3 regions of the Streptomyces sp. NPDC053426 genome follow, and region 2 is predicted to be linked to each of the others. Evidence: riboswitches for the same ligand, from Rfam matches in the RefSeq annotation. Region 2 holds a riboswitch; each other region holds the start of a gene.

Region 1 (10,033 bases), on a different contig from region 2:
TACAACTACGACCCCTTCGGCCGTCAGGAGTCGGTCACCTCCGACGGTGAGATCGTCGAGCGGAGCGTGTACGACGGCTTCGACCACGTCGTGGAGTCCCAGAAGATGGACGACACCGGCGCGCTGAAGTCGACGAAGTACACCTTCGACCCGCTGGACCGCACCGCGTCGAAGACGACGGACGGCAAGACCACCGACTTCGCGTACCTGGGCCTGTCGACCGAGGTCCTGGACGAGAAGGTCGCGGGCGAGCTGACCAAGTCCTACCAGTACAGCCCGTGGGGCGAGCGCCTGTCGCAGGTCAAGCACAACGGCGACGGCACGACCGAGGACGGCTACTACGGCTACAACAGCCACACCGACGTCGAGACCCTGACCGACGACACCGGCAACACCAAGGCCACCTACGGCTACACCGCCTACGGCGCGGACGACGACTCCGAGTTCACCGGCGTCGACAAGCCCAGCGCCACCGATCCCACCAAGGAGGCGTACAACCCCTACCGCTACAACGCCAAGCGCTGGGACGCCCACTCCGGCACCTACGACATGGGCTTCCGGAACTACGACCCGGGGCTCAACCGCTTCACGACCCGGGACATGTACAACGGCGCCCTCGCCGACATGGGTCTCGGTACCGATCTGATGACCGGTAACCGCTACGCGTTCGGCGGCGGCAACCCGTCCACGTTCATCGAGTACGACGGCCACCGCCCGGTCGAGTGCAACGAGTCCGGGTACAGCTGCCGGATGAACAGCGCGGGCGGCTGGGACATCGACTACGTCGAGCCGAGCGCCGATCTGGACCCGGCCCCCGGGACGGACTCCTACGGCGGAAGCGAGGCCGACGCGCAGAAGCTGAGCAGCCAGACCGTCGCCTGGGGCCTCGCCTACGCGAAGAAGTACGGTGTCGACGAGCAACTGGTCGTCGCCCTGCTCATGCAGGAGCAGCCGTTCTACACGACGTGGCCGGAGGGCCTGGACGAGATGGCGAAGTGGGGGGTCTCCACTGGCGGCGCGTGGACCGCGAGGCTCATCGACAGGGACCCCAGCTCCGGCTCCGTGCAGATGAAGGCGGCGACCGCTCGCCAGACGCTGATCGACGCCGGTTACGATGAATTCGAGGGCACATCGCTCGATGCCATCCGTCACGCGCTGAATGTGAACGAGGAGTTCGCCGTCTCCGTCGCGGTCCTGAAACTGAAGGTGGACACCACCAGGGGCAGCAACGCCAAGCAGGCGTATCTTGGCTACTCGCTCAGCGACGACGAGGCGGCCCGTCTGCGCGTCCCGGGTGACAACCTGGCGCAGAGCAGCTCGATCATCTCCAGGAGATCGGCGCGGTTCGACGCGAACATGGCCTACCTGTCCGGAACCGGGCAGTCCATGTCCGACCTGTTCGGGCTGTCGTCGCTGCCGGCCACTCAGTACGGGGATCCGGGCGGCTTCTGCTCCAACGTCGTGAGGAACTGTGGATGATCCTGCAATGGACAAGAACGCTCCGCCTGACGGGAGCGGCCGTGGCCGTCGTCGTGTTGGCGGCCGGGTGGATTCTCATCCGTGAGTGGATGCAGCTGCCCGGTGTGCCGGACGACGTGGTCGAGTCCGCCGCTTCCGGGAATGTGCGCATCCTGGCCGAAGGGCACTCCTCGAACCCGGGGAACGACTGGGAGGAATCGCTCGCCCTCCTTGCCGTCTCCCCGGTGTCCGCGGACGGCGATCCCGTCGAGGACATCGCCAAGTCCCTCCGGTCGGCGGGCTGGAGCACGCGAGCGGGCGGAGTCGGTCCGCTGCTCTTGTCCGGGGACACTCCGGCGGAACATCCCGAATACGGGGTGACGGTGCAGAGCTACGAGGACTTCCCCTGCCTCGCTCGACCCGAGGTCTGTGAGGAGTTCGAGAGCGCGGCGGAAGACGGCGACGAGAACCTGTTCGTGGCCACCTTCATGCCGTACGTCTGAGAGTCCCGTCCACAGTACCGACGAGGGGCCCCGGTCAGCCTGGCGCTGACCGGGCCCCCTCCGCGGTCCACCGGAACTCCTCCAGGGCCGTCGAGTGTGAGACATGGCACCTCCGGGGTGTCCGAGTGCACCGGTGTGCGGGTGTGCGCCCGGATTCGCGCCCCTGATGCCCGCTTGTCACCACCCCCGGGGGCCGATTACTGTCACCACGCCTTGGTGAACGGGAAATCCGGTGTGATGCCGGTGCGGCCCTCGCCACTGTGATCGGGAAGTCCGGCTCCAGCCCTTACGGGCAGCCACTGGGTCCTTCGGGACCCGGGAAGGCGGGGCACGGGCGGTGGTACCCGTCAGCCAGGAGACCGGCCAAGGCGCGTCAACCATCCACGAGGTGCTGGAGAGGGTCTGCTGAGCCATGCACATAGCCGAGGGTTTCCTGCCTCCGGCGCACGCGATCGCCTGGGGTGCCGCGTCCGCTGATGGCGGTCCTCGGCACCATCACGCTGCTGTTCCAGGCGCTGCTGCTGGCGCACGGCGGGCTGACCACGCTCGGCGCCAACGTCTTCTCCATGGCGATCGTCGGCCCCTGGGCCGGATACGGGGTCTACCGGCTGCTGCGCCGGTACGACGTGCCGCTGATGGGCGCCGTCTTCGGCGGCGCGTTCGTCGCCGACCTGTCCACGTACTGCGTCACCAGCGTCCAGCTGGCGCTGGCGTTCCCCGACCCGGGCAGCGGGTTCCTGGGCGCGCTCGGCAAGTTCGGCGCCATCTTCGCCGTCACGCAGATCCCGCTCGCGGTGAGCGAGGGCCTGCTGACGGTGCTGGTGATGCGGCTGCTGGTGCAGTCCAGCAAGGGGGAGCTGACCCGGCTCGGGGTGCTGCTGGCGAAGCCCGCGAAGCGTGCGGCGGTGGCCCGGTGAAGCGCAACACGAAGATCAATCTGCTGCTGCTCGCGGTGGCTGCGCTGGCGGTGCTGCCGCTGGCGCTCGGTCTGGGCGACCACAAGGAGGAGCCGTTCACCGGCGCCGACGGCGAGGCGGAGACGGCGATCGTCGAGAACGAGCCGGACTACGAGCCCTGGTTCTCGCCGCTGTACGAACCGCCGTCCGGGGAGATCGAGTCGGGGCTGTTCTCCCTCCAGGCGGCGATCGGCGCGGGCGTCCTCGCCTACTACTTCGGCCTGCGCCGGGGCAGGCGGCAGGGCGAGGAACGGGCCCGCGCGGCGGCCTCGGCCGATGCCGGGGAACCCGCCAAGGGCCCGGCAACGGACGGGGACTGACCTCCCGTGCTGCCCATCGACGCGGCGGCGCACGGCAGTCGCTGGCGCCGCCGCCATCCCGTGGACAAAGCCGTGCTCGGGCTCGGCCTGACCGTGCTCGCGATCTCGCTGCCGGCCTGGCCGGGCGCGGCGCTGGTGCTGGTGACGGCGCTGGTGCTGCTGCTCGGCCCGGCCGGGGTGCCGGGCCGGGGGCTGTGGCGGGCGTACAAGGTGCCGTTGGGTTTCTGCGTGACGGGCGCCGCGACGCTGCTGGTGCAGGTCGGCGGACCTGAGGGGTTCGTGTCGCTGGCCGACGACGGGCCGTCGCGCGCCGGGGAGTTGCTGCTGCGGACGTCGGCGGCGTCGCTCGGGGTGCTGCTGTTCGCGTTCACCACCCCGATGTCCGATCTGCTGCCGCGCCTGGTGCGCGCCGGGGTGCCCGCGCCCGTGGTCGACGTCGCCCTGGTGACGTACCGGATGAGCTTCCTGCTGCTCGACTCGGTGCGCCGCATCCGGGCGGCGCAGGCCGCGCGGCTCGGGCACACCACCCGGGCCGCGGCCTGGCGGTCCCTGGCGGGGCTCGGCGCGACCGCGTTCGTGCGGGCCTTCGACCGGGCGGCCCGGCTGCAGGCGGGGTTCGCCGGGCGTGGCTACGACGGCTCCCTGCGCGTGTTGCTGCCCGAGGCCCGGGTCTCCGTCCGGTTCACCGGGGCGAGCCTCGCCCTGCTGGCGGCGCTGGCCGCCCTCACCCTCGTACTCGAAAGGCCGCTGACATGAGCGAGCCCGCACTGGTCTCCCTGCGGGGTGCGTCCTTCGCCTACGAGGACGGGCCGACCGTCCTCAGCGGCCTCGACTTCGACGCCCACGAGGGGCGCGCGCTCGCGCTGCTCGGCCGCAACGGCAGCGGCAAGACCACGCTGATGCGGCTCTTGCCGTAGGAGGCGAGGGCCATGACCTTGTACTCGTCGCTGCTGCGCAGGAAGCCCAGGTGCTCGGTCAGCTCCTCGTAGACCAGGCCGAGGGAGTCGGGCAGCGACTGGGCGGCCAGGGTGCGGAGCCTGCCGTCGTGGTAGCGCCCGGCGAGGTGGGAGGCGGCCTCGCCGCGGCCGTCGAGGACGAGGACGGCGCTGTCGGGGTGCGGTGCGGCGGGCCCGGCGGAGGCGGCGTGCGCCACGTGCACTTTCGCAACAGACCCTAAAGGGTGTTGCACAAGGCTGCGTTTGGGCAGGTCAGGGTCCTGATCGCAGTCTTCTGGTCATGATGTGAGTGCGAGGTTGTGCATGTGGGCGACGGCCTGGACGGCGTGGTGGAGGCCGTCGCCGTGCTGTCGGCAGTCGCGGAGGATCTTGTAGTTCTTCATGCGGCCGATCACATGCTCCACTCGGGCACGCACCTTGCGGTGGGCGGCATTGTCGTCCTCCTCGCCCGGCAGCAGGGGCCGGTGAGGGCGTTTGCGGTGCGGCACGACCATCCCGCAGTTGAGGTAGGCGCCATCGCCCAGGACGGTCACGTCATGGCAGTGTTCGGCGAGGCCGGAAGCGCGCCAGGCGTGGACGTCCGCGGTGGTGCCCGGTGCCGGCCGGGCCGCTGCGATCACGAGACGGGTGTCGGCATCGACGATGACCTGCACGTTCGCGGAGAAGCGGTAGTTGCGGCTGGACGCGCCGACCTTGCGGTCGCGGACCGGGACCAGGGTGCCGTCCACGATCCACAACCGGTCCGCCGCATCGGCCGGACGCGAGACGGGCTCGATCGCCAGCAGCGGCCCGAGACGTTGGATCACCCGGCACACGGTGGACGAGGACACTCCGAACAGCGGTCCCAGTTGCCGCATGGTCAGGTTCGTCCGGTAGTAGACCGCGACCAGCAGCACTCGCTCGGCCAGCGGCAGGCTCCACGGCCGGCCCTGCATCGTGCCGTTGCCGCCCCGCTCCCGCACTGCCTTGAGCAATCGCGAAAACTGCGTCACCCGCAGCCCCGTGAACGTCTCCACCCATACCCGCTCGACCCTCAACACCCCAGCCATGCAAGGAAGATGCCCAGTTCACAGCCTTGTGCAACACCCTTTACAGAAGGCTTAGTCTTGGGCATTTTCCCTGTATGGGTGGGGTGTTGAGGGCTGAGCCGGTGTGGGTGGAGACGTTCACGGGCTTGCGAATCGACCGGTTCGTGAAGCTGGTGAAGGTGGTCCGGGAGCGGGGCGGGAACGGTCCGGGCGGCGGTCGGCCGTGGCGTCTGCCGCTGGCGGATCGGGTGCTGCTGGTGGCCGTGTACTACCGCACCAACCTCACGATGCGGCAGCTCGCCCCGCTCTTCGGGATCTCCCCGGCCACCGTCTGTCGGGTGATCCAGCGTCTGCGGCCGTTACTGGCGTTGGAGCCGGCGCCGCAGCCGATCGCCGATGTGGATCGGTTGTGGATCGTGGACGGAACCTTGATCCCGGTCCGGGACCGCACGGTCGGTGCTTCGTCGAGGAACTACCGGTTCTCGGCGAATGTGCAGGTCATCATCGACGCGGACAGCCGCCTGGTCGTCGCGAGCGCCCGCCCGGCGCCGGGCAACAAGGCCGACGCCCACGTCTGGCGGGACTCGGACCTGCCGGCCACGGCGGTCGGGACAACGGTCCTCGCGGACGGCGCCTACCTGGGCACCGGATTGATCGTCCCGCACCGCAGAAGGGCCGGCCGGCCCCTCCTGCGCGGCCAGGAGGAGGACAACGCGGAACACCGCCGGGTCCGGGCCCGCGTCGAGCACACCTTCGCCCGCATGAAGAACTGGAAGATCCTCCGCGACTGCCGCCAGAAAGGAGACGGCCTTCACCACGCCGTCCAGGCCGTCGCCACCATGCACAACCTCGCCATGACACGGTGAAACAGCAGGTCAGACACCACTGCGACCTGCCTGGCACCGACCTTCTGCAACAACCTTTAGGGGACGTTTGCGTGTCGCCACACCGTAGGAATCCGCAGGTCAGGCGCACATGTGGCGGGGCAACATAGTTCGGGGGTCGGCTATGCGTGCGGCCACCATGCCGGCTCATGGAAAGCCGGTTCAGGGGATCGATGATGATCGAACCGAGTGTCGTCCGGGACGCGTGGTTCAGGGTGATTTGACGGTGCCGTGCTGACTCCCGTGCTGGTTTGGTGCTGACCAAGAGGGCGTTAAGTTCCGTTTCCGGTGATGTGGTGTCACCCGTTCGTGGGTGATTGGGCGGTCCTACGCTCTTACGGGTCGTGCCGCACCGCCTTCTGGAAGGGGGTGTAGGCGGCCGGGGCCAGGCTCATCGCCGTACCCGGATGGCCGTTGCCGACCTTCCGTACGGCATCGGCGGCCAGGACGCGTGCGGTGTCCACCGCCCGCTGGTCCAGCTCGGTCCACTCGAGGGCTGTGGTGGTCGGTTCGGTGCTCACCCGGTCAGGCCCTTTCCGGCGAAGGGCGGGCGGCCACCTCGCCGTAGGCGGCGAGGAGCATGGCCGGGTCGGGGCCTTCGAGGACGGTCGGCTTGGCCAGTCCGTCGAGGACGATGAAGCGCAGCAGGTCCCCGCGGGACTTCTTGTCGACCCGCATGGCCTGCAGCAGCTTGGGCCACTGGTCGTAGCGGTAGCTCAGCGGCAGGCCCACCGACCGCAGGATGCTGCGGTGGCGGTCGGCGGTGGCGTCGTCCAGGTGGCCCGCCAGCCGGCCCAGCGCGGCGGCGAAGTGCATGCCGACCGAGACGGCCGCGCCGTGCCGCCACTGGTAGCGCTCGTTCTTCTCGATGGCGTGGCCCAGGGTGTGGCCGTAGTTGAGGATCTCCCGCAGCCCGGCCTCCTTCAGGTCCGAGGAGACCACCCGCGCCTTCACCCGGATCGACCGCTCGATCAGCTCCGCGGTGTGCGGGCCGGCCGCCGAGCGCGCCGCCCGCGGGTCGGACTCGATCAGGTCCAGGATCACCGGGTCGGCGATGAAACCGGCCTTGACGACCTCCGCCAGCCCCGACACGTAGTCGTTGACCGGCAGTGACTCCAGCGCCGCCAGGTCGCACAGCACCCCGGCCGGCGGGTGGAAGGCGCCCACCAGGTTCTTGCCCTCGGTGGTGTTGATGCCGGTCTTGCCGCCCACCGCGGCGTCCACCATCGCCAGCACCGTGGTCGGGATCGCGATCCACCGCACCCCGCGCAGCCATGTCGCCGCCACGAACCCCGCCAGATCCGTGGTCGCCCCGCCGCCCACACCCACGATCACATCGGTGCGGGTGAACCCGGACTGCCCCAGCGCCTTCCAGCAGTACGCGGCGACCTCGGCGGTCTTGGCCTCCTCCGCGTTCGGCACCTGGATCGCGACGGCCTCGAAACCCTGCTCCGCCAGGTCCGCCCGCAACGCCTCACCGGTCTCGGCCAGCGCCTCGGGGTGGATCACCGCCACCCGCGCCGCCCGCTCACCGACCAGACCCGCCAGCTCACCCAGCAGCCGACGCCCCACCAGCACCTCGTACGGCGCGGTCCCCGCAGAGCCCCCGACCTGGATCCGCGTCGTCATACCTGCTTCGCCTCCAGTGCGTCGAGGACGGCGCGGGCCACCTCGGCGGGCGTACGGCCGTCGGTGGCGACCGTGGCGCGGGCGACCTCGGCATAGAGGTGCCGACGGGCCTCCGCCAGCCGTCGCCACCGCTCATGGGGGTCGGCCGCAAGGAGCGGCCGGTCCGCGTTCAGAGCGGTGCGCCGGGCGGCTTCCGCCGCCTCCATGGACAGACAGACCACGTGCTGTCCGGCCAGCAGCGCGCGGGTGTCCGCGTCGAGCACCGCGCCGCCGCCCAGCGCCAGGACTCCGTCGTGCTCGGTGAGCGCCCGGCGCACGGCCCGCTTCTCCAGGGTGCGGAAGTGCGGCTCGCCGTGCTCGGTGAAGAGCTCGGCGATCGTCCGGCCCTCGGCGGCCACGATGTCGTCGTCGGTGTCGCGGTAACCGACGCCCAGGCGCTGCGCGAGCAGCTGCCCGACGGTGGACTTGCCGACGCCCATCGGCCCGACCAGGACGACGACCGGGCCCGTGCTCCCCCGCTCCAGGGCGCGCTGCCCAGCCGCGCGCATGGCGTCCTGCGGCGCGGGGCCGCGGCCCGTCATCCGGGTCACCTGGAGCGCCGCCTGGTGGACCAGCAGATCGAGTCCGCCGACCACGGCACCGCCCCGTACGGACCAGCGCGCCGCGAGCCCGGTCGGCCAGGGGGCGTAGACCACGTCGAAGAGGGTGGCGGGGTGTTCGGGCACGGCGGGGGCGAGGGCGTCCGTCGCACCGGCCGGGGTGGTGGCGACCACCAGCGGGGCGCGCAGGGCCTCGGCCGCGTCCGCCCAGGGAGCCGTACGGACGTCGACGCCGAGCCGTTCGCCCCACTGCCGCATCTCGGCGGCCCGGTGCGCGCCGCGGGCGTAGGCGACGACGGGGCCCGCGCACAGCCGGGAGAGGGCGGCCAGCGCCGACGCGGCCGTCGCTCCGGCGCCGAGGACCGCCGCCGAGTCGACCCGCTCGACGCCCCGTTCCCGCAGCGCCGCCACCATCCCGGGAATGTCGGTGTTGTCACCGAGGCGCCGGCCGTCGTCGGTGAGGACGACCGTGTTGACCGCCTCGACCGAGGCGGCGGTCTCGCTGATCTCGTCGAGCAGCGGAATGACGGCCCGTTTCAGCGGCATCGTCAGGGACAGGCCGGCCCACTCGGGTCCGAGCCCGGCGAGGAAGCCGGGCAGCCGCGTCCCGTCGACCTCGAAACGGTCGTACGACCAGCCGGCGAGGGCGAGTTCCCGGTAGGCGGCGCGGTGCAGCACGGGTGAGAGGGAGTGGGCGATCGGTGCGCCGAGCACGGCGCACCGCGTACGGCGGGCAGCCGGGGCGTTCACCGGAGGTGGAGGTGGTCGAGGTACGAGCGGACGTTGCGGCGGGTCTCGGTCACGCTGTCCCCGCCGAACTTCTCCGCCACCGCGTCCGCCAGCACCAGCGCCACCATCGCCTCCGCGACGATCCCGGCCGCCGGCACCGCACACACGTCCGACCGCTGATGATGCGCGGCGGCCGCCTCACCCGTGGCCACGTCCACCGTCCGCAGCGCCCGCGGCACCGTCGCGATCGGCTTCATCGCCGCCCGCACCCGCAGCAGCTCACCCGTCGTCAGACCACCCTCCGTACCACCCGAGCGCCCCGACGTCCGCCGAATGCCCTCACCGGTCGTGACGATCTCGTCGTGCGCCTTCGAACCCGGCACCCGCGCCAGCCCGAAACCGTCCCCGACCTCCACACCCTTGATCGCCTGAATCCCCATGAGCGCCGCGGCGAGCCGGGCGTCCAGACGACGGTCCCAGTGCACATGCGAACCCAGACCCACCGGAACACCGTAGGCCAGCACCTCGACCACACCACCGAGGGTGTCACCGTCCTTGTGGGCCTGGTCGATCTCCGCGACCATCGCCTTCGACGCGTCCGCGTCCAGACACCGCACCGGATCCGCGTCCAGCCGCTCCACATCCGCCGGCGTCGGGTACACACCGTACGGCGCCCTCGCCGCCGCCAGCTCCACCACATGCGAGACGATCTCGATACCGGCCGTCTCCCTCAGGTACGACCGCGCCACCGCGCCCAGCGCCACCCGCGCCGCCGTCTCCCGCGCCGACGCCCGCTCCAGGATCGGCCGGGCCTCGTCGAAACCGTACTTCTGCATCCCCGCCAGATCCGCATGGCCAGGGCGCGGACGCGTCAGCGGCGCGTTGCGCGCCAACTGCCCCAGCACCTCGGGGTCCACCGGGTCGGCGGCCATCACCTGCTCCCACTTCGGCCACTCGGTGTTGCCCACCAT
Region 2 (10,033 bases):
AGGCCGCGGGCGCGGGCGCCGCGCACGGGGTCCTCCGCGAGGGCGTCGCCGACGCCCTGACGGACGTAGAGCGTGAACCAGGGCAGTTGGGAGACGGCGAGGACGCCGGCGGGCAGGACCAGGTGGCTCGCGACCTGGCCGAAGGTGACCTGTTCGCTGCCGGTGTCGGTGAGGCCGCCGGCCGGGAGGACGTCCAGGTGGAGGGCGAACAGCCAGACGGCGAGCAGGGCGGTCCAGAAGACCGGGGCGGCCTCCAGGGCGTACGCGAGGGAGGTGACCGTACGGTCGAGGAGCGAGCCGGGGCGGCGGGCGGCGAGGACGCCGAGCACGGTGCCGAGCAGGACGGCGGCGGCGAACGCGACGGCGCACAGCAGGGCCGACCAGACCAGGCGTTCGCCGATCACCTCGGCCACGGGCTGGCGCATCACGGTGGACTGGCCGAGGTCGCCGCCGAACGCGGAGGTCAGCCAGTCCCACCAGCGGGCGGTGAACGGCCGGTCCACGCCGAGGTTCTCCCGCAGCCGGTCCAGGGTCTCCTGGTCGGCGCCGAGCGCGGCGGTGCCGGCGTACGCCTTGACGGGGTCGAAGGGGGAGGCGGCGGCGACGGCGAACACGCCGAAGGTGACGACGAGCAGCACCGGCACGGCGAACAGGGCCCGCCGTGCCGTGAGCCTGGTCATCTCTCCCCAGGGAAGGGCGGTCATGCCGTGGGCTGCCAGTCCTCGACGTTCCACCAGGGGCCGCTGGCGAAGCCGTGCTCGTGGGGTTCGGTCTGGGTGGTGAGGCCCTTCCAGCAGTCGGCGAGGACGTACATGTGGTCGATGTGGGTGAGGAAGGTGTAGCCGGGGTCCTTCACCAGTTCGCGCTGGAGGGTGTCGTAGGCGGCCTTGCGGTCCTTCGGGTCCTGGCTGCGGCGGCCGGCGTCGAGGGCCTCGTCGACGGCCGGGTTGTCGTACAGGGCCATGTTGTTGAAGCCGTCTCCGGCGAGGGAGGAGTGCAGGAGCGTGTAGAGGCCGAAGTCGGGGTCGCCGGTGCTGCCAAATCCGGCGAGGACGGCGTCCTGGTTCATCCGGGGTTCGATGACCTCCCAGGTGGCGCTCTCCACCTCGACGTCGATGCCGGCCTTCTTGGCGTCGGAGGCGTAGGCGAGGGCGTGGTCCTGGCGGACCTTGTCGCCGGAGGGGTAGTAGAGGGTGAAGCGGGCGGCGCGGCCGTCCTTGGCGCGGATGCCGTCCTCGCCGGCCTTCCAGCCGACCTCGTCGAGGATGCTCTCGGCCTCGTCGAGGTCCTGGGGGCGGTCGACGCCCTCGGCGTACCAGGGGTCGTCGATGGGCAGCGGGCCGTAGGCGGGGCGGCCGGCGCCGTCGAGGATCTTGTCGACCATGGCCCGGCGGTCCACGGCCAGGTCGAGGGCGCGGCGGATCGCGGTGTCCCCGGCGACGGGGTTGCCGGTGGGGAGGCTGACGGCGCGGAAGTCGTACGACGTCGCCCGGTACGTCTTCTTGCCGTCGTCGTTCTTGAAGGTGGCGGCGAGGTTGGGCGGGAGGGTCGCGCCGTCGAGGTCGCCGGAGCGCAGCCGGGTGGCGCGGACGTCGTCGTCGGCGATGATCGCCATGGTGAGCTTTTTCACCTTCGGAGCGCCGCCCCAGTAGTCCGGATTGGCCTTGAAGGTGAGCTTTTCGCCCTTGCTCCAGCCGGTGAGGACGTACGGTCCGGTGCCGATCGGCTCGGTGTTGAAGGAGCCGGTGTTGGGGTCCTGTCCGCCCGCGACGTGCTCGGGGACGACGGGCAGCACCGTGCGGGCGGCGAAGGCCGCGTAGGGGTAGTCGAGGGTGAAGACGACCTTGTCGTCGCCGTCGGCCCGGACCTCCTTGACGGCGTCCAGTTCGCTCTTGGCGGTGTTGTTGGTCTTCTCGTCCAGCACGGTGTCGTACGTGAAGACCACGTCGTCGGCGGTCAGCGGCTCGCCGTCGCTGAACTTCACGCCGTCGCGCAGGGTGTACGTGTAGGTGCGGCCGCCGTCGGTGACCTCGGGGAGCGCCTTCGCCAGGGCGGGCTTCAGCTTCATGTCGGCGTCGCGGGCGAGGAGTCCGTCGAAGATCTTGGAGTTGCCGTCCTTGCCGTAGCCGAGCAGGGGGCTGAGCGTGTCCGGTTCGGACGGGACCCCGATCACGACGGATCCGGCGGACGCTCCGCCGTCCGCGCCGCCGTCGCCCGGCGCCGAGCAGGCGGCGACCGCACCGGCCATCGCGACCACGGCGGCGGTACCCCGTATTCGTCGGGTCGTCATCGAACCTCACATCCCTGTTGCCTGGAAATCGTTGTTGCATATTAATTGCAGCAAGGTACTGCCCAGGACGGCGGCCCCCCACTCCCCCGCCCCGACGGACGGCGCCGCTCGTGTCAAGTGCGCAGGTGTGCGCCGGGGTGCGAGCCATCGGGCGCCGTCCGCGCGCCCCCTGTGGCCGCTTGTCACCGGACCGGAACGGGCACTACTGTCACCACGCCTTGGTGACGGGAAATCGGTGCGATACCGGTGCGGCCCTCGCCACTGTGATCGGGAAGTCCGGCTCCGGCCCTCACGGGCAGCCACTGGGTTCTTCGGGACCCGGGAAGGCGGAGCACGGGCGGTGGTACCCGTCAGCCAGGAGACCGGCCAAGGCACGTCAACCATCCACGAGGTGCTGGAGAGGGTCTGCTGAGCCATGCACATAGCCGAGGGTTTTCTGCCACCGGCGCACGCGGTCGCCTGGGGCGTCGCGTCGGCGCCGTTCGTCGTCCACGGAGCCCGGTCGCTCATCCGTGAGGTACGGGAACATCCCGAGAGCACGCTGCTGCTCGGCGCGTCGGGAGCGTTCACGTTCGTCCTGTCCGCGCTGAAACTGCCGTCGGTCACCGGAAGTTGCTCCCACCCCACCGGCACGGGACTCGGCGCGATCCTGTTCCGGCCGCCGGTCATGGCGGTGCTGGGCACCATCACCCTGCTGTTCCAGGCGCTGCTGCTCGCCCACGGCGGGCTGACCACACTGGGCGCCAACGTCTTCTCGATGGCGGTCGTCGGCCCCTGGGCCGGGTACGGCGTCTACCGGCTGCTGCGCCGGTACGACGTGCCGCTGATGGTGGCGGTGTTCTCCGGCGCGTTCGTCGCCGACCTGTCGACGTACTGCGTGACGAGCGTGCAGCTGGCGCTCGCCTTCCCCGACCCGGGGAGCGGATTCGCGGGCGCGCTGGGCAAGTTCGGCTCCATCTTCGCCGTGACGCAGATCCCGCTCGCGGTGAGCGAGGGGCTGCTGACCGTGCTGGTGATGCGCATGCTGGTGCAGTCGAGCAAGGGGGAACTGACGCGGCTCGGGGTGCTGGTGACGTCGGCGGCCGGGCGGAAGACGGCGAAGTCGTCCGACTCGGCGGAGGCGGTGGCCCGATGAGCCGCAACGCGAAGATCAACACGCTGCTGCTGGTGCTGGTGGCCGCACTCGCCGTGCTCCCGCTGGTGTTCGGGCTCGGCGACCACAAGGAGGAGCCGTTCACCGGCGCGGACGCCGAGGCCGAGACGGCGATCACCGAGATCGACCCGGACTACGAACCGTGGTTCTCCCCGCTGTACGAACCGCCGTCCGGCGAGATCGAGTCGGCGCTGTTCGCCCTCCAGGCGGCGATCGGCGCGGGCGTCCTCACGTACTACTTCGGGCTGCGGCGCGGGCGGCGGCAGGGGGAGGCGCGGGCGCTGGCGCGACTGCGGGCCGAGGCGGGCGCGGACGCCGGTGACGAGGCCGCCGGTGACGAGGCCGCTTCCGAACGACGACGGGTCTGACGGCCCGTGCTGCCGATCGACGCGGCGGCGCACAGCAGTCGCTGGCGCCGCCGCCATCCCGTGGACAAGGCCGTACTGGGGCTGGGGCTCACCCTGCTCGCCGTCTCGCTGCCGCCGTGGCCGGGCGCGGTCCTGGTGCTGGTGACGGCGCTCGTGGTGCTGCTCGGCCCGGCGGGGGTGCCGGCGCGGCGGCTGTGGCGGGCGTACCGGGTGCCGCTGGGCTTCTGCGTCACCGGGGCGCTGACGCTGCTGGTGCGGGTGGGCGGACCGGGCGGGTTCCTGTCCTGGGCCGAGGACGGGCCGCTGCGTGCCGGGGAGTTGATGCTGCGCACCTCGGCGGCCTCGCTGGGCGTGCTGCTGTTCGCCTTCACCACGCCCATGTCGGATCTGCTGCCGCGTCTGGTGCGGGCCGGGGTGCCGGCGCCGCTCGTGGACGTGGCGCTGGTGACGTACCGGATGAGCTTCCTGCTGCTGGACTCGGTGCGCCGCGTCGGACAGGCGCAGGCGGCCCGGCTCGGGCACACCACCCGCGCGGCGACCTGGCGGTCCCTCGGCGGACTCGGCGCGACCGCGTTCGTCCGCTCCTTCGACCGGGCGGCGCGCCTGCAGACCGGGCTCGCCGGACGCGGCTACGACGGCACCCTGCGCGTGCTGGTGCCCGAGGCCCGCGTCTCCGCCCGGTTCACGACGCTGAGCGTGGCGCTCCTCGCGGCGCTGGCCGCCCTCACCTTCGTACTGGAAAGGCCACTGTCGTGAACGAGTCCGTGCTGGTCGCCCTGCGGGGCGCGTCGTTCGCGTACGAGGACGGCCCGCCCGTGCTCAGCGGCCTGGACTTCGAGGTGCGCGAGGGGCGCGCGTTGGCGCTGCTGGGGCGCAACGGCAGCGGGAAGACGACGCTGATGCGGCTGCTCAGCGGCGGACTGCGCCCGGACGGGGGCGAGTTGACCGTCGGGGGGCGGCCGGTCCGCTACGACCGCAAGGGCCTGACGGCGCTGCGCACCACCGTGCAACTGGTGGTGCAGGACCCCGACGACCAGTTGTTCGCGGCGTCGGTCGGCCAGGACGTGTCGTTCGGGCCGCTCAACCTCGGCCTGCCCGACGCGGAGGTACGCGCCCGGGTGGCGGAGTCGCTCGCCGCGCTGGACATCACCGCCCTCGCCGACCGTCCCACCCACCTGCTGTCCTACGGGCAGCGCAAGCGGACGGCCATCGCGGGCGCGGTCGCCATGCGGCCCCGCGTCCTGATCCTCGACGAACCGACGGCGGGCCTGGACCCCGACGGCCAGGAACGCCTCCTCTCGACCCTCGACGGCCTGCGCGAGAACGGCACGACGGTCGTCATGGCCACCCACGACGTGGACCTCGCCCTGCGCTGGGCCGACGACGCGGCCCTGCTCACCCCGACCGGCGCGCACACCGGCCCGGCGGCCGGCGTGCTGGCCCGCACGGAACTCCTCGCGGCGGCGGGGCTGCGGCTGCCCTGGGGCGTCGCGGCGGCCCGGCTGCTGCGCGCGTACGGGCGGTTGGCGGACACCGACGCCGGTCCCCGCACGGCGGAGGAACTGGTGGCCGCCCTGACGGACGGATGAGCCCGTCGGCCCGCGAGGGCACCGTCCGCCGGACGGCGCCCTCGCCCGCTCGTGGTGTCTAGGCCACGGAGCGGAAGGCGGGCAGATAGCCGCCCGACTGACCGGCGGCCTTCGGGTGGTAGGAGTTGACGACCGGGAGCGTCACGCTGTGCAGCCAGGCGTCGCCCGAGCAGAGCTCGTGTCCGGTGAACTCGTCCACCACCGACGAGAAGGTGAAGCCCGCGTCGGCCGCCCGCTTCGCCGTCACGCCGTTCAGCACGTCCGCGGCGTTGTTGATCGCGCCGCGTTCGGTCTCACTGAGTCCCGCGATGCAGCTGCCCGACAGCTTGTAGAAACGCGGGTAGCCGAGCACCACCACGTGCGCCCGCGGGGAGCGGGACCGGATGCCGGAGTACAGCGTGTCGAGCTTGCCCGGCAGGGAGCTCTGCATCTGCGAGATCGCGGTGTTCACCCGGGAGACGCAGGCGGCCTCGCTCTGCAGCACACAGGTCGTCATGACGTCCGCGAAGCCGACGTCGTTGCCGCCCGCGGTGACGCTGACCAGCGTGGTGGACGAGGACAGCGCGCCCAGTTGGCCGGAGGACACGGTGGACGTCGTGGCGCCCGAGCAGGCCACGAAGCGGAACGAGGACGGGGAGTTGGCGTTCGCCCACAGGTGCGGGTACGCCTTGGTGCTGCGCTTGCAGTCACCGCTTTCCGAGGTGTAGCTCCCGGCGCCCGCACCGGAGGAGTAGGAGTCACCGAGGGCCACGTAGTTGTCGCCGGCGGCCGAGGCCGGCTGAGCCATACCGAGCACGGTCACGGCACCCATCGCGAGGGTCGCCAGGGATGCCGGAAGAGAACGTACTGACACGTGACAGTCCGCCCTTCACAGGTGAGGGTCACATGGATGGTTGATGGAGCAACCACGGTTGTAGCAGGCCCGTATACCGCTCGGTAACACCCGGGAAAGAAGTCATCCGTAATGCCCGAATGATCGTTCACCCCTGTCGGCTCCGCGCGTAGATAAACCTTCGATCGGCCCTCGACGGAGTGAAATTCAGGGGTGCTTCAGGGGTTCGTGTCCTCCCTCCGGCGGGCCGCCGGGCCGTCGGGGCGGGCCACCAGGTGACGGGGGTCCGCCGCGCGGGTGATGGCCGACTCGACGGCGGCGATGCGGTCGCCGAGGAGGGCGAGTGCGGCCACCGCCCGGGTCAGCGCGTCCTCGTCGGGGCCGACCGGGGTCAGGGTGCGGACATGGGCGGCCTTCACCTCCGCCCAGCGCCGAGACAGATCAGGGGTGAGTGTCCCGCGCAGTTCGGCGAGTTTCAGGAGGTTGGACTCGGCGCCCGTGGTGAGGGTCTGGGCCTCGGCCGTGTAGTGGTCGTCGATGACGGCGGTCAGTTCGGCGGCGTTCATGACGGGCTGGATCCGCTGGGCGATCTTGTTCATGTTGCGGTAGGAGCCCTGGAGGCGGAACGGCGGCTCGGTGCGGGCGTCGTCGGACTGGGCGGCGGAGGCGATGTACGCCGCGTTGACGGTGAGGACGGTCCGGCGGGCGGTGAGCAGGTGGCGCAACACCGCCAGGACGCGGTCCAGTTCGGTGGGGGCGTAGGGGTGGGTGAGGCGGTCGGCGCGGGCGGTGGGGTCGTTCTCGGCGAGGCGGATCAGCAGGTCGAGGTCGGCGCGGTCGCGGCCGGCGAGCGGGGCGAGCACCGGGTTGGCGGTGAGGGCGTTCTCCACGAAACTGAGCGCGAACACGTCCTCCTTGCCGGTGAGGACGTCGCCGAGGTTCCACACGTCGGCGCGGTTGGCCAGCATGTCCGGGACCCGGAATGCCTCGCCGGACTCGGTGTAGGGGTTGCCGGCCATGCAGACGGCGAACCGCTTCCCGCGCAGGTCGTAGGTGCGCGGCTCGCCCTCCCGCACGCCCTCCATCCGGCGCGTGGCGTCGCACAACGGGATGAACTTCTGGAGCAGTTCGGGCGAGGTGTGCTGGATGTCGTCGAGGTAGAGCAGGGTGTTGTTGCCGGCGGCCAGCGCGAAGTTGATCTTCTCGATCTCCTGGCGGGCGGTGGCGTTCGGTGCCTCGGCCGGGTCGAGCGAGGTGACCGCGTGGCCGAGCGCGGGGCCGCTGATCTTCACCAGGACCAGGCCGAGGCGGTCGGCGACGTACTCCATGAGGGTCGTCTTGCCGTAGCCGGGCGGGGAGACGAGCAGCAGCAGGCCGCCGGTACCGGTGCGGCCGGACTCGCCCGTGGTGCCGAGCTGTTTGGCGAGGCTGTCGCCGACCAGCGGGAGGTAGACCTCGTCGACCAGCCGGTTGCGGACGAACGACGACATCACGCGCGGCCGGTGGTCGTCCAGGCGCAGCCGGGTGCGCTCGGCGGCCACCAGGGCGGTGCGGCGGCGCTGGAAGGCACGGAAGACGGGTACGTCACGCTCCCTGAACTCCTCGGTGCGGGCGAGGAATTCGTCCAGGCGGAGGGTGAGGCGGCGGTCGGTGATCCGGGGGTGGATGCCGAGCAGGCCGTCCACGGTGACGGCCAGGGGCGCGTCCGAGGTGTGGCGGGGCGTGTCCGGGCAGAGTTCGGCGGCCACGGCCTCGGCGAGGTCGCCGGCGGACAGCTCGTCCCCGGTGGTCGCGGCGTACGCGGTCAGCCAGGCCTCGACCAGTTGGCGGCGGGCGGGGAGGTCGGCGAGGGCGGGGAGGTCGTCGTCGTAGGCCTCGGTGGTGACCTCGCGGCGGAACCTGTCGAGGAGCGTGCGGGTGCGCGCGCTGATGACGAAGCCCTCGGGGCCGGTGGTCAGTTCCTCGAAGAGGTACGCGGCGCAGGCCTCCGGGCGGGCGGGGGCCGCGGCGTCCCGGACCCCCATGGCCCGGGTGAGTTCCTTCCGCAGCGCGTCGAGGGCGGGCGGCGGCCCGAAGGCGTCGCGGACGCGGGCCAGGGAGCGGGCGCGGCGGGTGAGGTCGGCGCGCTCCTGTGCCGTGGTGCCGTGCGTCCAGTACAGCAGGGCGTGGGCGCGGGCAGCGGGCTCGTGGCGCAGCAGGCCCGCGCCGTCGTACAGGGGCAGTACGGCGGTGAGGATCGCGGTGGCGTCATGGTCGTGGACGCCCCGCTCGTACCCTTCGTCGTACGCCTCCTCGGCGGCCCGGCGGACCAGGGCGGCGAGGTCGTCGGCGCCGGCCAGGGCGGCAGGGCCGGGCTCGTGCAGCAGGCGGGCGGCGAGGTGCTCGGCGCGGTAGACCTCGGGCGACTCGGACGACAGGTGCCGGTTCCACAGCGGGCGGTCGGCGAGGAGGGCGGGGTCGGTGACGGGGGCGCGGTAGTCGGTGCCGGTGAGGGCGAGCGCGAGGCCGTCGCCGTGCGGGACGACGGTGAGGTCGAGGGGCTGGGTGGAGACGGCGAACCGGTGGCCGCCCAGCCGGATGGCGCGTCCGCCGTCCGCGTAGAGGTCGGTGCGGTCGCGCAGGGCGCGAGTGGCCTCCTGGCGGGCGGAGCGCAGCCGGCCGTCGAGTTCCTCGGCGCGGACGCGGTCGCCGAGTCCGCGCAGTTCGTCGGCGGTGCGGCGGACCTTGGTGACGAGCGGGTCGGAGGCGAAGTAGGTGCTCACCGCGTCGGTGTCGGGGAGCGTGGCACAGCGCCGGGCGATCGTCTCCAGTACGCGGTCGGCGGCGGAGGCGAGCTGTTCGGCGCGGCGGGCGCGGGCGTCGGAGAGGCTCTGCTTGCGGGCGGAGAACGCCTCGTAGAGTTCGGTGCGCCGGTCGGCGAGTTCGCCGAGGACGTCGTCGAACTCGGCGAACCGGGACTCCAGGGCCTCCAACTGGGCGAGCACCCGCGTCAGTTGCTCGTCGCAGCTCTCCGGGGTGTCCGCCGCCGCGAGGGCGCCGGTGACCGTCTGGCCGAGGAGGGAGAGTTCGGCGGCGAAACCGGCGCGCGCCTCCCGGTCGAGGAGGGACCGGCGGCGGGCTTCGAGGGTGGCGCGGGCGCGGTTGACGCCGCCCATCGCCTCGGCGACCCGCTCCAGGACGACCGTACGGACGGTGGCGTCGGCGATGTCGAGCCCGGCGACCACCTCGGTCACCGTGCGCAGGCCGTCGGCCAGTTCCTCCAGGCGGGCGGCGACCGGGGCGGCCCCGGCGGCGGTGGTGACCGACTCGGCGTCGGCGACCAGTCGTTCGACGTCCGCGTGATGGGCGGCGAAGGCGTCCTCGCGGGCCAGGAAGGCGATCGCGCGCTGCCCGAAGGAGGCGAGGTCGCCCTCGGCCCCGTCGGCGAGTGCGTCGATGCGGGCGTGGTCCGCGTACCGCATGTCCTTCAGGGTCAGCAGATGGCCCTGGGCATGGCGGAGTTCGGTCAGTCCGGTGACCCAGGCGGCGGCCTCGCGGGGCTGCTCGCCGCGCAGCCGGCGCACCACCGAGGAGATCCGGTCCGCGGCCTCGTCGAGCGCTTCGGCCGCCCGGCGGGTGAGGTCGCGTACGGTCTCGAACTCGGCCAGTACCTGGTCGGCGGTGGCGCGCATCTCCGTCAACGGGGCGCGCAGGTCGCCGAGTTCGCCGTCGCCCAGCCAGTGGTGGGTGTCCAGGGCGCGGACGCAGGCGGCCACCAGGGCCGTGTACACCTCGGTGGTGGGGGTGGTCTCGGCGACGGAA
Region 3 (10,033 bases), on a different contig from region 2:
GGGTGCGTCGCATGACCGCCACCCGCCAGGTGCGCGAGGTCGCCGGCTTGTTGGCCGCCCGTGCTCAACGGCTGGATCGCGCGCTGAGGAAGATCACCGGGACGGTGGCGGCATCATGCTGCCGGACGGTTCACTGATCCGCACCCGACGCTGCACCCGGAAGGGAACCGGTACGACTGCTCGGGCAAAGGTGTGTGCCACGGCCTGCTCGTGATCGCCGTCACCGACGATCGTGGCCGACTGCTCTGGGTCTCGGCGGCCCGGCCCCGCTGCCATCGCCGAAATGGGCTTCATCGGTCTCAACGCTCACGATCTCGCAGAGTTGAACATGTTCAAATTTCGTGGCATCGTGAGCGCGCTTGCCGATCCGGCACGAGCGTCGACCAGGTGCGACGTACGCAAGGGGGAGTCATGCGTGATGAACGAGGGCGAGTCGCTGCGGTGAGGTTGCGTGCGGTGGTCTCGACGGTCGCGGTCGTGGTCGCGGTGTCGGTGTTCGCCACGGGGTGCATGTGGCAGCAGCAGAGACTGGCTCGGGCCGACATCCCAGGCACCTGGACCGGTGGCGAGGCCGGGACCCTGCACTTCAAGGACGATGGCACCGTTGTCGTAACCAACCTTGCCGAGTACAACCGCGACGGCGACAAGGTGTCCGAGTGCAGCGGCTCCGGTGAGTGGGGCTTGTATCCCGACGACAAGGCGGCGAAGCAGCTGTCGATCAGCGTCTGCGATGGCAACCCGTGGGAATTCGGCGGCTCGAAGGCGCATCCGAAGATGCGGCGCAGCGTGGGCAATCCTGATCGTGGAAACTTCCAAACCCTCAGCCGCGAGGAGTAAGGGCCTGCCGGAAGCGCGGCTGAAACTACCGACGTCCCAGCCTTCGGGGTTGGGACGTCGTGTTGAGTCGCGTCAGCCTCACTCAGGTCCGTTCCTCCTTGTGGTGAGCGGCCGCGTGGCACCAGAAGGACGACTACGAGCAGCGGCACGCGGTCGAATGCGGGATCAACCGGCTCAAGCGCCATCGGGCCGTTGCCACTCGGTACGACGAACTCGCCGTCCGCCATGAAGCGACCGTGCTGGTCGCGGCCGTCAACGAGTGACTGTGACCAGCACTTTCACCACAGACCCTAGGTCTGTGGTGCCAGGGTGCGTAGGACGCAGAACTCGTTGCCCTCCGGGTCTGCCATGACCACCCAGTTTCGGTCTGACCCCTGGCCCACATCCGTCTTGGTGGCGCCGAGGCCGAGTAATCTGGTCACCTCGTCCTCGGTGCTGCCGTCGATCGGGCTGACGTCGAGGTGAAGCCGGTTCTTCACGGTCTTGCCCTCGGGTACCTGGATGAACAGCAGGGTGGGCGGCATCTGACGGGCCCGAACGTCCTCGACGGTCGGCACCCAGGAGCCGATCTCGACCTTGCCCTCGCTCCGGTCGATCACCTTGAAGTCCAGGACCTCGCACCAGAAGGCCGCGAGCCTCTCCGGATCATGGCAGTCAACGGCCAACTCGGTGAACCTGCTTGTCATGACTCTCCCCAGGTAGTGCGGACGGGGCTCAGGGTATTGGCCACGCCGCCCGTCCGACAGATCCGCGATCTTCCTGGCTGACCAGGGCCGTCAGACGGGCTCGACCTGGCAACAGATACGCGAGAAGCCCCTGGTAGGAGCTGGTCTGCGAAGATCACGTTCCGGAACCCGGAGGCTTCACGGGTTGACCAGTATCACCTACACCGCAACACTCGACGTCGGCAGGAAGACAGCCGAGACTCTCGCCCAACTCTTGCGCAAGCACCACGAACGGCTCGGCACCCGCAGGGGGACCCGCGCTCTGGGCGTCTTCAAGCAGGGTGTCCTGGTGCTGCGGTGATTCGTCGACGGGGCCCGGCTGGCCCAACTCGCCCGGGGCAACCGGGTTTCGGTGCCCACCGCGTACCGTTACCTGCACGAAGGGCTGACGGTGCTCGCCGACCACGCCCCGGATTTGTCCACCGCGCTGGAACGGGCGGCGGCCGCCGGCTACACCCATCTCGACCTGGACGGCACCGTCATCCGTACGGACCGCGTCGCCGCCCCCGGGCCCAAAGGCGCCGACCTCTGGTGGTCCGGGAAGCACAAGCACCACGGCGGCAACGTCCAGGTCATCTCCGCTGAAGGCCCTCTGCCTCGAACTCGCAGGCGCCAGGCCCGCGATCGTCAGCCGGCACGACCGCGGCCTTGATACATGTGCCCACGCCGACCGGGCGACTCAACGCAGACACGGCACCAGTGGGGAACAGCATGGAAGGCCGAACCACCCGCACCGGTCGCATGCGCACGAGCGACGCCCCCGACGACTACGACGATCTCGCGCAGGGACGAGAACGGGGACAGGCATCGCCGGCTCGGGTGCCTCACGACGTCTTCGCTGTTCACCTCGGTGGCGGGTCCGATGATCCGTTGACGCCCGCTTATGGGCCATTGCCACTGTCGGGCGTTCCGTCGGACTGCTCGGGCCTGCTGTGCCCCGGAAAGGAGTGAGTTTTGTGCCCCGTGCCCCGTGCCCCGTGCCCCCGGCCCTTGCCGTGCGTCTTGCCGCACGGCTCCAGCCGTCACGTCCTCCTGACCCGTCCCACTCGGACGGCTACCGGACGGGGCTTTCCGGTGCTGTGACCTGCCCGCACTCGCAGCACGCTCTCGACCATGAGCCCTTTCCGATCTCAGGCCCGTGCGATGTGAGGTGCGAGGACGGCCTGCCGGCCGATGGAGAGGTCGCGGTGCTTGCCACGGAAGGCACCCGTACGGTGCCGTCGGCACCCTGGTAGCCCTCGTCGCCGTAGCGAACCAGGCCGACCTCGGCCAAGGCGTCGATGATGCCGTGGGTGCGGGCCGCCTTGATGTCGCGCATGGCGCCGGGCAGTGCGGCGGCGATCCGGTCGATGGGCAGCAGCGTGCCGTCCAGGATCACGAACGCCTTGGCCACCGCACGGTCGAGGGTCTGTCGAAGCGTGGGAACCAGCGCGGCCAGGAGGTCCACGCAGTCGGCGCGAGGTCGGATGATGCCGTGTACCGATCAATCCTCGTCGGGCCGCCACAGCCAGCGCAGAGCGTCCGGCAGCAGGACACCGCCGTGGTTGGGGCTGTGTCCGCCGTCTCCCAGGACGAGGCGGAAGTCGTAGCCCGCTTCAGCGAGAGCGGCCGCCACCCGCAGGTTCTCGGCGAGCCAGTTCCACTGCGGCTCATTCCAGCGCAGGTCACGGTGGCCGCCTTGCATGAAGATGCGCAGCGGCTTGCGGGGGACGCGGGAGACGAGGTCCGGGTAGGGGTTGCCGCCCGGCATCTGCGCGAAGCTGGACAGGTATCCGATGACGCGGCGGAACTTGTCCGGACGCAGCCACGCGGCGGTAAAGGCACAGTTGCCGCCGCTGCTCCCGCCGCAGATGCCCCACTGTTCGGGCGATTGGGCGATGGTGTACCGCTCCGCGACCTGCGGGATGATCTCGGTGAGGAGGAAGGTGACGTACCGGTCGTCGAAGGCGTCGTACTCGTTGTTGCGGTTCTTCGGCTTCTCGGCATCGGGGAAGACGCCAGGATCGACGAACACGCCGATGGTGACGGGGATGTCACCGCGGTGGACGAGGTTGTCCAGGACGATCGCGCCGCGTACCTCCCCTGCGGGGTCCAGGTACCACCATCCGTCCTGGAAGACCATCAAGGATGCCGGTTCCGCCGGGTCGTACTGTGCAGGCACGTGTACCCAGAACTTCCGGAAGGTGCCCGGGTAGACCTCGCTGTCCCTCCACTCGAACGCGACCGTCTCACCAGCGGGCACGCCCAACTGTGGAGCGGAATCGGGTCCATGGACGTAGCGCACGTCCGACTGGTCGACCGGAAGTGACTGGTAGGGCATCTCGATGGTCACGGGGAGCAACCGTAGGGCGATCGCCTCCCCCGGCCGCAAGGGGTTTTCGTCCGAGCGCTCCGCCTCGCAGCTTCGGCGCGAGGTTGAAAAGGGCTCCTTGTCCTGGAGGACGAGGAAACCCACCGCGTGCCCTTGAGCGGTGATGGCCGAAGTGGGGAGATGCCCAGCGGCCGTGGTTCGTTTTGCGCGGCCCGCACCCGGCAGCCGCCTCCCGGGCCTCCAGCTCCTCGATCAACGACACCATCGGCACCGCCCCCTCCACCGTCACGGCAGGAGATCAGGGACAGACGGCTGCTCGAACACCACCGTCGGACTCCTCGAAGTAGGTGGCGCTCTCCGCGTCCGCCGGGTAGTAGGACTCGATCGCGACCTCGTCGAGCGTGATGTCCATCGGGGTGCCGAATGTGGTGATGGTCGAGAACAACCGCAGCTCTCGTCCGTCGAAGCGAAGGATCATCGGGATCAGGACATCGGATTCGACCGATCGGCTCGGCGCGTCCTCGGAATCGGGCTCCAGCAGTTCCTCGTAGAGCGCGGTGAGCTCAGCGTCGGGAGCGACGGCGAGCTGACGCCTGATACGGGAGCGGAACACCACACGCACGTCGTCCAGGTTGACGACCAGAGGGGCGAGCCCGCGCGGGTCCAGTCCCAGCCGCACCAGGTTGACCGGCGGCCGTAGCAGGTCGGGATCGACGTCCGCGAAGAACGGCTCGACCGCGCGGTTGGTCAGCACGATGTTCCACCGGCGGTCGAAGGCCACCGCCGGGTACGGCTCATGTGCGCGCAGCACCCTCTCGACCGCGTCACGGGCCGCCGACAGCGCGTCGTCATCGAGGGACCGCTCGGCGTACCGGGGTGCGAAGCCGGCCGCGAGCAGCAGCCGGTTGCGATCACGCAACGGCACATCGAGCCGGTCCGCGAGCCGGAGCACCATGTCGGCGCTCGGGTTGGACTTGCCCGTCTCGACCAGGCTCACGTGACGAGCCGAGACGTCGGCCGCGATCGCAAGATCGAGTTGGCTGAGTCGTCGGCGATGCCGCCACTGCCGCAACAACTCCCCGACCGTATACACGTCATCGAGGGTACTCATCGTGGAGCCGCGCGCCATGAAATCCGACTTCATCGACAACCGTTGCGACCGCGGAAACACTGCGTCCATGACCACAGACAACAAGAGCGTCGTTCAACGGGCACTGGCGGAACTGATCGAGACGGGCGGCGTCGACGCGCTCGAACGGTCGCTGAGCGATGACTTCGTCCATCACAGGCCGGACTCGACCTCCTCGACCAGAGCGGAATGGCTCGCTGCCGTACAGGCGGCACTCACCCCGCTCGCCGATATGCGGGTCGACGTCCACCACCTGCTGGCCGACGGCGATCACGTCGTGATGCACTCGCGGCGGCGGCTCCCCGACGGCGGGCCGGAGATCGCGGTCGTCGATATCTGGCGGATCGACGAGGGGCTGATCGCCGAAGGATGGGAGATCATCGAGCCGGTGGCCCGGGCAGCCGCCAATCTCATGTGGTGGGAGCCCGCTGAGCACTGACCGGTGCTGTCGCTTCCGCCGTCGAACGACCAGCGGGTGGGTGCGACTCCTTCTCAAGGAGGACAGGTACCCGCGTCCACCGGCAGTTCGGAGTGGCTGCGCCGGTCGTCCGGGGGCGAGGCGAGGCCGTAGCGGTCCAGGAAGGGCCGGGCCGCCTGCACCGGCTTCTCCCCGAGCGGCGGCGCGTGTGGCGGTCCACGGGAAAGGACACCACCGCGATCTCAGGCTCGGTGCCCGGTCGCGACGGGCCCCGGTACAGCTCGCCCGGAGCGCCGTGGCAGACACCCGGCACGGTGTGGCCCGAAGGATGGTGTCCCCGGCGGGTGCGAATGCCGGGCCCCGGCGCCGTCGGCCCCGGCCCACCGGCCAGCGCGTCGGCCCAGGCAGGGACGGTGTGCCCGAAGAGAACCGGCTGGGTGACGCACACACTCCTCCTCCGTCCCGGTCCTCGGACACCGGCAGGGAAGGAGGCGCGGCCACACGCACGACGTACGACCGTCCATGCCGCCGACCCGGTCCACGAGGTCACGTGCACAGCCCGCGGGACGCGGGAGCGGTGGCAGGTCGACGGCTTTCGTTCCCGCTCACCGCCGCGGACAGCCCCGGATCCGCGCCGGGTCCCCGCTTGCGTCGCGCCACCGGGCGTCGGTGCGGACGGGAGGCGCGAACCGGCTGCGTGTATCAGCGCGGAGGCGCTCGTGTTCCTGCGACAGCGGGGCTCCGGCGGTTGACTTGAATGTGGAGGGAGGCGGAAACCAGGTGTGCCCCGCGCAGTTCTCGTGGTGGTTCTGGCCGGATAACGCCTCTGGGGATCGCTGCCCCATCAGCCAGACTCGTTGCCTCACGACACATGCGCACCGTTATGCGGTGGCCCGTGCCCCGGAGGCCCCTGATGACGTCAGACGCGAGGCCGGACGAAGACGGGGCGGCAGCCCCGCCCGAACGGCGACGGCCCCCTGGTGACCGCGTCGCGCTGCGCGGCGACCTGCGGGCCGCCCTGCCCGACGCCACCGCGGCGATGGTGGTCACGGCGCTCGTGTTCGCCCTCCTGTGGGCGCGCATGGAGTCCGGCGAGTCGGACACGGTCGCGGTCATGCCGTTCATGGACGACCCCGGCACCTACTGGATGTACCTGCTCAGTCAGGCGTTCGGGTGGTCGGGCCTGCTGTGGGCCTGGGGCACGGTCATGCTCGGTCTGCTGCTGTCGGGGCCGCGCCCCGCCCGGCTGCCGGTCTCCCGGCAGGTGCTGGAGCGCTGGCACCGCACCACGAGCCTGACGACGACGGCGCTGATGTTCGCCCACGCGCTGATGTTCGCGGCGGAACTCGTCCGCTACGAGACGAAGGTGGACTGGGCGGAACGGCTGTGGGTGGCCTTCGCGGACACCTTCGTGCCGGGCTGGTACGACTCCGGGACCGGCCAGGTCGCCATCCCGATCGGGCAGGGTGCCCTGTACCTGGCGATTCCGCTGGGGCTGCTGTTCTACGTCCGGCACCGCATCGGAGCGAACACCTGGCGACGGCTGCACCGTTTCGTGATCGTCGTCTACGTGCTGAGCGTGTGGCACACGCTCCTGTACGGAACCAACGTCTGGTACGGGGAGTGGCCGCGCACCGTGCTGTGGCTACTGCAACTCCCGGTCGCCGCGCTGCTGTTGCTGCGTCTGCTGAGACCTGCCCGGCGGGCCGGACGGCTGGGCTCCCCCGGCGGGGGAGCGGCCCGTCCGGGGTGGTGGGTGCGGGCGGCAGGACGGGTCGCGGTCGGGGCCGTCGTCGTAGGGCTGGTCGTCGTGGTGGTGTCGGGCCGTGACGGCGGACGGGACCGTCCGGCCCATCCGCCCGCGACGGCCCCCCACGCCCAGGAGACGGACTGACGGTCGGCACCGGGCGGGCGGGACGGTGTCCCGGGAGGGGATGGTGTCCGGCGACAAGGCGGCGGCGGAACGAGGAAGCCGGTCTGAATCCGGCGCGGTCCCGCCACTGTGATCGGCGAGCGCTTCCCGACAGGCCACTGCCCGGCAACGGGTGGGAAGGCCGGGACGAGCATCGACCCGAGAGCCAGGAGACTCACGCGGTCGCCTCCTCGACGGACCACCGGGGCGGATCTCCCCGGAGAGAGGGACGGCACCGCATGCCCGCGACGCCGACCGGACGAACGACGGACGACGGACGACGCGAGGACCGAAGCGGCGGCCGGCCCCGTGCCGTGCCGCGTCGTCGGGTGCCGCGACTGCTGCTGCGGCAGCCCCGAAGTGACCGGAGCCGACCACGCGGCCCGGACGGCACGTCTGCGCGCTCAGGTGCCGGTGCGGGTGTCCGCCTGCCTCGACGTCTGCGAACACGCCGACGTCATCGTCGTCCAGCCCTCCGCGGAGGGCAGGGCCGCAGGCGCCCGACCCGTCTGGCTCGGACTGGTCAACGACCCGGACGCGACCGAGGACGTCGCCGCCTGGGCACGCGCGGGCGGACCGGGCGTGGCACCTTCGCCGGACGTCCTCGACCTGTACGTCATCACGCCGCCACGACGGCGTACGGCTCCCTGACCGTACGGACGGAGAGTCGGAAGGAGACAGGAACCGTGCACGAAGCCCCTGCCTCGGCGGCGTCCGTCACCGCCGCCCTGCACGACGTGGCGGACCTCGGCGACTTCTTCGCCCCGCGGGCCGGCGGACGGGACGACTGCCGGCCTCCGGTCGCTCGTTCCTGCGCGGTGGGGTTCACCGACCTCGCCGAAAGCCGTCGCACGCCGCCACCGCACTACGGAGCCGCGCGTCGACGTCTCCACCGCCCCGCTCGGTCACGCCGGGAGATGCCCCGAACACGAAAGCGCCGTCGCCGAGTTCCGCCGACGGGCCCGGTCGCCCGGGTCCCTGGTGAACATGGGCACGGACCGCAGACCCGTTCGGGTGGTTTGAGCGGCACGTCCGTGTGAAGGCGCTACCCCGAGTGCCGCTCGCGCACCAAGAGTGATGCGCGATGAACACTCAGAACGCGAACACCTCAGACGTGAGCACTCCGTCGACACACCAGGACGCCGCTCCCTCCCGGCGCACCGTGGTCACGGCGACCGGCGCCTCGGCGCTCGCGGTCGGGCTCACCGCGGCCTCCGCCACCCCCGCGACCGCGCTCAGTCCCGCCACCGCGCCCGCCGTCAAGCCGGGTGCGGCCCCGCCCGGCACCGATCCGAAGGCGTACCGGACGGTCGCCCGCGCCGTCGTGGTCCACGACGAACACGACAAGCCCCTGGTCCCGGCCTACGTGAAGATCGTCGACAACGGTCTGCCGACCGGCAGGGGGAAGGCCACCAAGCGGGTACTGGTCGTCGGGGCGGGGCCGGCCGGCCTGCTCGCCGCCGACCTGCTCAACCGGGCGGGCCACGACGTCGTCGTGATCGAGGCCAACGGTAACCGGGTCGGCGGCCGGGTCAAGACCTTCCGCAAGGGCGGCCATGAGAACGGCGCGCAGCCGTTCGCCGATCCCCGGCAGTACGCCGAGGCCGGTGCCATGCGGCTGCCGGACAGTCACCCGCTCCTGATGGCCCTGCTGAAGAAGTTCGACCTTCCCCGCCAGGAGTTCTACCTGGTGGACGTCGACCCGGACGACCCGGCGACGAAGACCAATCGCACCTGGATGCACGTCAACGGCATCCATGAGCGCCGGGCCGACTACGAGAAGAACCCGGAAAGGGTCAACGACACCTTCAACGTCACCGGCGCGCACCGGAAGAAGACCGCCGCCGCCATCCTCGCCGACGCGCTCGAACCCGTACACCGACTCGTCCGGGGCAAGGAGGGGACCGCCCTTGTCGACGGGTGGGCCGAGGTGCTCGAGAGGTACGGACACTGGTCCATGTACCGCTACCTCACCGAAGCCGCGGGGCTCGACACCCACACCATCGACCTGGTCGGCACCGTCCAGAACCTCACCTCGCGGTTGCACCTCTCCTTCCTGCACAGCTTCCTGTCCAGCGCACTGATCTCCCCGGGGACCAAGTTCTGGGAGATCAAGGGCGGGACCGCGCTGCTCGCCGACGCGCTGTACGCGCCCGTGAAGGGAAAGGTACGGCTCGACCGGCGCGCCGTACGCGTCGAACGGGCGGGCGGCAAAGTGCGGGTGCACACCGTCTCGGAGGACTGCCAGACGGGTAAGGGCGGCACCACGGAGGTCTTCGAGGGCGACGAGGCGATCATCACCGTGCCCTTCTCCGGACTGCGGCACGTCGCGTTCGACCCCCCGCTGTCGTACGGCAAGCGCCGGGCCATCACGGAGTTGCACTACGACTCCGCGACCAAGGTGCTGCTCGAATTCTCGCGGCGCTGGTGGGAGTTCACGGAGGCACAGTGGAAGCGGGCCCTCGACACGATCGAGGACGGCCTCTACGAGAAGTATCGGGCGGGCAAGGTCAGGGACGCCGGATATCTCGGTGCCCACAAGTCGGTGAAGGACCTGGGGGTGACGATCCCCGATGACTACAAGCACTGCTTCACCGCCTTCAGGCCCGCCATGGAGGGTGAGGTCGAGGCCGCCCACGTCCGCGGTGGCGGCGCCGTCAGCGACAACGCCAACCGCTTCATGTACTTCGAGCACGCCCAG

What was found. A riboswitch is a leader RNA that binds a small molecule or an ion and turns the genes downstream of it on or off. The one in region 2 is predicted to bind cobalamin.
Region 1: another riboswitch for cobalamin. It lies ahead of ACZ62B_RS02095 (energy-coupling factor ABC transporter permease); the one in region 2 lies ahead of ACZ62B_RS13810 (energy-coupling factor ABC transporter permease).
Region 3: another riboswitch for cobalamin. It lies ahead of ACZ62B_RS01895 ((2Fe-2S) ferredoxin domain-containing protein); the one in region 2 lies ahead of ACZ62B_RS13810 (energy-coupling factor ABC transporter permease).

Annotation. Positions count from the first base shown of each region.
Region 1 is NZ_JBVJKE010000001.1:505,187-515,219, reverse strand. It holds partial or broken gene ACZ62B_RS02105 (golvesin C-terminal-like domain-containing protein) at 1-1,479, shown strand, start outside; gene ACZ62B_RS02100 (hypothetical protein) at 1,476-1,961, shown strand; cobalamin riboswitch at 2,159-2,343, shown strand; partial or broken gene ACZ62B_RS02095 (energy-coupling factor ABC transporter permease) at 2,374-2,878, shown strand; gene ACZ62B_RS02090 (energy-coupling factor ABC transporter substrate-binding protein) at 2,875-3,237, shown strand; gene cbiQ (cobalt ECF transporter T component CbiQ) at 3,244-3,993, shown strand; partial or broken gene ACZ62B_RS02080 (ATP-binding cassette domain-containing protein) at 3,990-4,148, shown strand; partial or broken gene ACZ62B_RS02075 (carbamoyltransferase N-terminal domain-containing protein) at 4,139-4,393, opposite strand; gene ACZ62B_RS02070 (transposase family protein) at 4,472-5,242, opposite strand; gene ACZ62B_RS02065 (transposase) at 5,317-6,087, shown strand; partial or broken gene ACZ62B_RS02060 (hypothetical protein) at 6,444-6,626, opposite strand; gene aroB (3-dehydroquinate synthase) at 6,631-7,734, opposite strand; gene ACZ62B_RS02050 (shikimate kinase) at 7,731-8,213, opposite strand; partial or broken gene ACZ62B_RS02045 (shikimate dehydrogenase) at 8,256-9,083, opposite strand; gene aroC (chorismate synthase) at 9,080-10,033, opposite strand, start outside.
Region 2 is NZ_JBVJKE010000005.1:468,240-478,272, forward strand. It holds gene ACZ62B_RS13800 (ABC transporter permease) at 1-680, opposite strand, end outside; gene ACZ62B_RS13805 (ABC transporter substrate-binding protein) at 701-2,290, opposite strand; cobalamin riboswitch at 2,493-2,675, shown strand; gene ACZ62B_RS13810 (energy-coupling factor ABC transporter permease) at 2,706-3,425, shown strand; gene ACZ62B_RS13815 (energy-coupling factor ABC transporter substrate-binding protein) at 3,422-3,811, shown strand; gene cbiQ (cobalt ECF transporter T component CbiQ) at 3,818-4,567, shown strand; gene ACZ62B_RS13825 (energy-coupling factor ABC transporter ATP-binding protein) at 4,564-5,400, shown strand; gene ACZ62B_RS13830 (SGNH/GDSL hydrolase family protein) at 5,459-6,253, opposite strand; gene ACZ62B_RS13835 (DNA repair ATPase) at 6,451-10,033, opposite strand, start outside.
Region 3 is NZ_JBVJKE010000001.1:475,307-485,339, reverse strand. It holds gene ACZ62B_RS01940 (hypothetical protein) at 12-137, shown strand; gene ACZ62B_RS01935 (hypothetical protein) at 412-837, shown strand; gene ACZ62B_RS01930 (VOC family protein) at 1,128-1,523, opposite strand; partial or broken gene ACZ62B_RS01925 (transposase) at 1,708-2,160, shown strand; partial or broken gene ACZ62B_RS01920 (IS5/IS1182 family transposase) at 2,708-3,018, opposite strand; gene ACZ62B_RS01915 (alpha/beta hydrolase) at 3,046-3,894, opposite strand; gene ACZ62B_RS01910 (helix-turn-helix domain-containing protein) at 4,172-4,966, opposite strand; gene ACZ62B_RS01905 (nuclear transport factor 2 family protein) at 5,052-5,441, shown strand; gene ACZ62B_RS01900 (ferric reductase-like transmembrane domain-containing protein) at 6,334-7,314, shown strand; cobalamin riboswitch at 7,341-7,529, shown strand; gene ACZ62B_RS01895 ((2Fe-2S) ferredoxin domain-containing protein) at 7,642-7,983, shown strand; gene ACZ62B_RS01890 (flavin monoamine oxidase family protein) at 8,447-10,033, shown strand, end outside.